Regions from separate parts of the Faecalibacterium sp. 7 genome, predicted to be linked through region 2. Evidence: riboswitches for the same ligand, from Rfam matches in the RefSeq annotation. Region 2 holds a riboswitch; the other holds the start of a gene.

Region 1 (2,382 bases), 1.3 Mb from region 2:
CCCTCCACACTGCCCACGGTGATCCAGTCACCCACCGAGAAGGGCTTATCCAGCAGGATGACGATGCCGGAAAACAGGTTGCTGGCGCTTTCCTGTGCAGCCAGCGAAATGGTCAGGCCGACAAGTCCGGCACCGGCTACGATGCTGCCGATGGGAAAGCCCACCTCCTGCGCCAGCGCAGCCACGCACAGCACGATGACCAGCACCTTGTAGGTGGTATCCAGCAGAGAGCGCAGCGTTTTGTTGGAGCGGATCTCTGGGCTGCAGGAAGCCAGCAGCAGGTCGGCCAGATCGGATGCGGCATACAGCCCTTCGCAGACCAGAAGGGTCATGGCGAGACGGAAACAGAGCAGCAGCAGCTTTGGAATGCCGGAAATGGCCCATGGCAGGGAAGCGGCGGCCAGATACACACCAATGACGCTGCACATGCGCAGGATGGGGGTGGAAAAACTGCGCAGCAGGATGGGCGTGCCGGTAAAATACCAGCTGCGGGCAAGCAGCGCCGGAATGCCCTTTTTGTTCAGCCAGCGGCGCACGAGCCATGCGGCCAGCAGGATGAGCAGGGCGCACACTGCACGCGCGGCCAGCGCCAGCCAGCCTTCCAGAAGCAGCGAGCCAAGCTCAAACGAGAGATCACGGATCGAGAAAATCATTTTAACCTCCTGAATTTTTACAGCGCATCCATGATATCATATCACACCCGCCGGAGCAAGGCCGAGAGGAAAACAAAAAAGGAATACTTTGATAAAAAATATACAAATCAAAAAGTTCCCTCTTGACAAGCCGGGGCCGGCACGCTATACTCTGTGCCAGAAAGTTCGTTTCAGGGCGGGGTGTGATTCCCCACTGGCGGTAAGGAAGCTGCTTTCGTTGCCGGAGCGTGCCAAAGGAACAAAAAGTTCAAACGGCGCGCAATGACAATGAGAGATCTCCAAGTCCGCGACCACCTTTTGTGGGTGCTGACCCGGTGTGATTCCGGGACCAACGGTATAGTCCGGATGTAAGAAACGGCAGGCAAATTGTTGTCTACGCGCCCTGTTGCAGTGTTTTTTGTTGCAGCAGGGTGCTTTTCTGTTTGTCCTTCCCGTTCCAAAATAAGAAACTGCTTTCATGAGCAGGGCGTACCGAATGACAAAGACGCTCAGGCGGTGTGCAATGCTTATGGGAACAGCTTCTGCGATACGAAAAGAGCTTTCGGAACATTTTTACAGGGCCTTTTGCCCGGGAAGGAATCATAGCCATGAAAAAGAACACGACCCACAATCTTACCGTTGCCGCCATGCTCAGCGCGGTGGCCTTTATCCTGATGTTCATTGAGTTTCCCATCCCGATGCTCATCCCGTCCTTCGTCAAGATGGACTTCTCTGACCTGCCCGCTCTGCTGGGCGCATTCGCACTTGGCCCGGTGTACGGCGTGGTCATCAGCTTTATGAAGAACCTGCTGCACATCGTCATCAAGGGAACTTCCACCGCATGCGTGGGCGAGCTGTGCAACTTCATGCTGGGTGCGGTTTTCTCCGCTGTGGCAGGCGTTGTCTATAAGCACCACAAGAGCCGCAAGACCGCCATCATTGGTGCTATTGCAGGCGCTGCAGCCATGGCTGTGTTCAGCGTACCGTCCAACTACTTTATTACCTATCCGGCCTATGTCACCTTCTACCATATGCCGCTGGAGGCGATCCTTGGCATGTATCAGGCAATCCTGCCCTCCGCAGACAGCCTCATCAAGTGTCTGGTCATCTTCAATATGCCCTTTACGCTGGTCAAGGGCCTGCTGGACGCAGCACTGTGCCTGCTGATCTACAAGCCGCTGTCTCCCATCCTGCACGGCCGCAAGTGAGCTGCTGCCTGTACAGGACAGAGAACGATTTTGAATGGCCGCCGCGTTCGCTCTGGCCATATTCAAGCGAAAGAATAGTTATAGTATATTTGTGGTTCAGAACCGCCCGCGGGCAGTTCCGAACCACTTTTTTACAGGAAAGGGCTGCTGCGGCGCAATGCAGTTTGCGGTTGCGACCTTCCCCTGTGAAAAGAGAGAGCCGGAAAGTCCGCAGACTTTCCGGCTCTCTGAATTTATCATAAAATTCCTTATTCTTATGCGCGGAGCGCATTCCAAATCGTTTACGCCAGTGCGCCCTTGTCCAGCCATTTGCCGCGTGCCAGCCGCACAAGGAACAGCACACCGCGCATGGTCAGCTCAAAGCTCATGGCAAACCACACGCCCACCAGCCCAAAACGCGGGGCCAGCAGGGTGGCAAGGGTGAGCCGGATGCCCCACATGCTGACGAGGTTCAGCACAAAGCACCCGGCACTGTCGCCGGCGCCCTGCATGGCACCGCTGGCAACGATGCTGGCTCCGAACATGGGCTCAGCCAGAGCTTC
Region 2 (2,382 bases):
TTTTATCGGCTTCAATGGTCTGCTTCTTTGCCCGGGCATCCATCAGTCCATTTTCCGCCTCTTCGATTTTATCGTACATCTTATAAAGGCGGTCGTCAAGGTCAGATTTCCGGGCGATAAAGTGCCGGTCGTCCGGGTCAAGGCTGTCGATCTCCTCCATAAGCCGGGATTTTGTGGAGTAGTGCTGCCGTAGCTGCTTCTCATAGGCGGCGATTTCCTGCTCAATGGCAGTGGTATCCACCTTCATGTTGATCTTTTCCTGCATCATAGCGGCAAAGCGGGGATTGCTGACCAGCTTGGACACCACTTCAGCAACTGCCGCATCCAGCACTTCCTCCTGAATCTGCTTGCGGTAGTCGCACTTGTAGCCCCGCTGCATATTGCGGTGCTTTCAGCCGTAATAATAGAAATCCTTGTACTTTGTCCCGTCCGGTCGCTTCTTGATGGACTTATTGCCATACATTCCCGCACCGCAGACCGGGCATTTCAGGATGTTGGACAGCAAATGCACCCGGTCTGTTTTGGGACGAGCTACCAACTCATACTTCTGTGCATTGGCTTTCATCTTGACTTGTGCAGTCTGCCATACTTCTTCCGACACCAGACCTTCATGCAGACCATGCCCATCCGCGCATCCTTCTGCCGCAGAACAGGTGCTTGCCGGAGCCTCTCGCAGCCCCTTTTCCGCATCAGCCGGAACCAAGGTGTAACACACTAGACTTTGCAAGCAAAGTCGTGTGCCAAAGGGCGCTGCTCTCGCCTGGCGACCCGCGCCCCTTTGGATTCTCCGTTCACATTGTCCTACGGACGATGTGATTTTATTGTTGTAGCGATTCGCTTCATCCCGGTTTCGTCCCGGTTTGCAGAATGCCCTTGCAATCCGAAAGGAGCCGTGCTATAATGCCGCTGTAATTGAATTAGAAATCTTCAGGGCAGGGTGCGATTCCCTACCGGTGGTACAGCCCACGAGCCGTAAGGCATGATTCGGTGAAACTCCGAAGCCGACAGTACAGTCTGGATGAAAGAAGATACCAAGCGCAGAGCCCGCACGGTTCGGCGCTTGTGGAGGCTGCTCTGGGATGCGTTTGCATTCTGGAGCTTTCTTTTTTGCACAAGGGTCCCTTGTGTCTTTTCGGCTTGCCCTGAACGTTTTTGTTCAGGGCTTTTTCTTTTGGAGGCGACACGATGAACGACAAAGAGTATATGCGTCTGGCTTTGCAGCTTGCAAAAAAGGGTTGCGGATGGACGTCTCCCAACCCGATGGTGGGTGCCGTGGTCGTAAAAGAGGGCAGGATCATCGGACAGGGCTGGCACCAGAGATACGGTCAGGCTCATGCGGAGCGCAATGCGCTGGCATCCTGCACCGAAGATCCGCAGGGAGCGACCCTGTATGTGACATTGGAGCCGTGCTGCCATTACGGAAAGCAGCCGCCCTGCGTGGATGCGATTCTGGACGCGGGCATTCACCGGGTGGTCGTGGGTTCTGCTGACCCGAATCCGCTGGTGGCTGGAAAAGGAATTGCAATCCTGCGCGCACACGGCATAGATGTGACCGAAAATGTTCTGCAAGAGGAATGCGATGCGCTGAACAAGGTGTTCTTCCACTATATCACCACAAAACGCCCCTTCGTTTCCATGAAATACGCCATGACGATGGACGGAAAAATCGCCACATACACAGGCGCTTCCAAATGGATCACCGGGGAAATTGCCCGGAATCATGTTCAACGGCAGCGACACCGATTCCGCGGCATTATGGTGGGAGTCGGAACCATCCTAGCAGATGACCCGCTGCTGACCTGCCGGATAGAGGGTGGCCGTGATCCCGTCCGGATCATCTGTGATACACATTTGCGGACACCGCTGCAATCACAGGTGGTCATGACCGCCAAACAGGTTCCGACCATTCTTGCGACCTGCTGCGGCGACCCGGAGAAGCAGGCGGCATATCAACAGGCCGGGTGCCGGGTCCTTTGTCTGGAAGCGCATTGCGGTCATGTGAATCTTCTGCAACTGATGGAACAGCTGGGGCAGGAGCAGATCGACAGCATTCTGCTGGAAGGCGGCGGAACCTTGAACTGGTTTGCACTGGAAAGCGGCATCGTGCAGCAGATACAGGCTTACATCGCCCCGAAGCTGTTCGGAGGTAGGGATGCCAAAGCACCCATTGAGGGTGCAGGTGTCCCGCTTCCGGATGCTGCATTTCGCCTGAAGAACAGCCGATTGGAACAGCTTGGCGAAGATTTCCTGATCGAAAGTGAGGTGGAGTACCCGTGTTTACCGGAATCGTGGAAGAAGTCGGAACAATAAAATCCATCAATCGGGGACAGCATTCCGCCGTACTGACTGTTCGTGCAAAAACGGTTCTGGAAGGAACCAGGA

Evidence for each region. Region 2 has a riboswitch for FMN ahead of ribD (bifunctional diaminohydroxyphosphoribosylaminopyrimidine deaminase/5-amino-6-(5-phosphoribosylamino)uracil reductase RibD). Riboswitches for the same ligand answer to the same signal wherever they lie in the genome.
Region 1: another riboswitch for FMN. It lies ahead of ACKXF7_RS13130 (ECF transporter S component); the one in region 2 lies ahead of ribD (bifunctional diaminohydroxyphosphoribosylaminopyrimidine deaminase/5-amino-6-(5-phosphoribosylamino)uracil reductase RibD).

Annotation. Positions count from the first base shown of each region.
Region 1 covers NZ_CP186911.1:2,640,686-2,643,067, reverse strand. Annotated here, with positions in the region: gene ACKXF7_RS13135 (mechanosensitive ion channel family protein) at 1-653, opposite strand, end outside; FMN riboswitch at 816-1,014, shown strand; gene ACKXF7_RS13130 (ECF transporter S component) at 1,241-1,840, shown strand; gene ACKXF7_RS13125 (MATE family efflux transporter) at 2,122-2,382, opposite strand, start outside.
Region 2 covers NZ_CP186911.1:1,296,693-1,299,074, reverse strand. Annotated here, with positions in the region: gene ACKXF7_RS06355 (resolvase) at 1-379, opposite strand, end outside; gene ACKXF7_RS06350 (zinc ribbon domain-containing protein) at 392-601, opposite strand; FMN riboswitch at 920-1,034, shown strand; gene ribD (bifunctional diaminohydroxyphosphoribosylaminopyrimidine deaminase/5-amino-6-(5-phosphoribosylamino)uracil reductase RibD) at 1,186-2,310, shown strand; gene ACKXF7_RS06340 (riboflavin synthase) at 2,274-2,382, shown strand, end outside.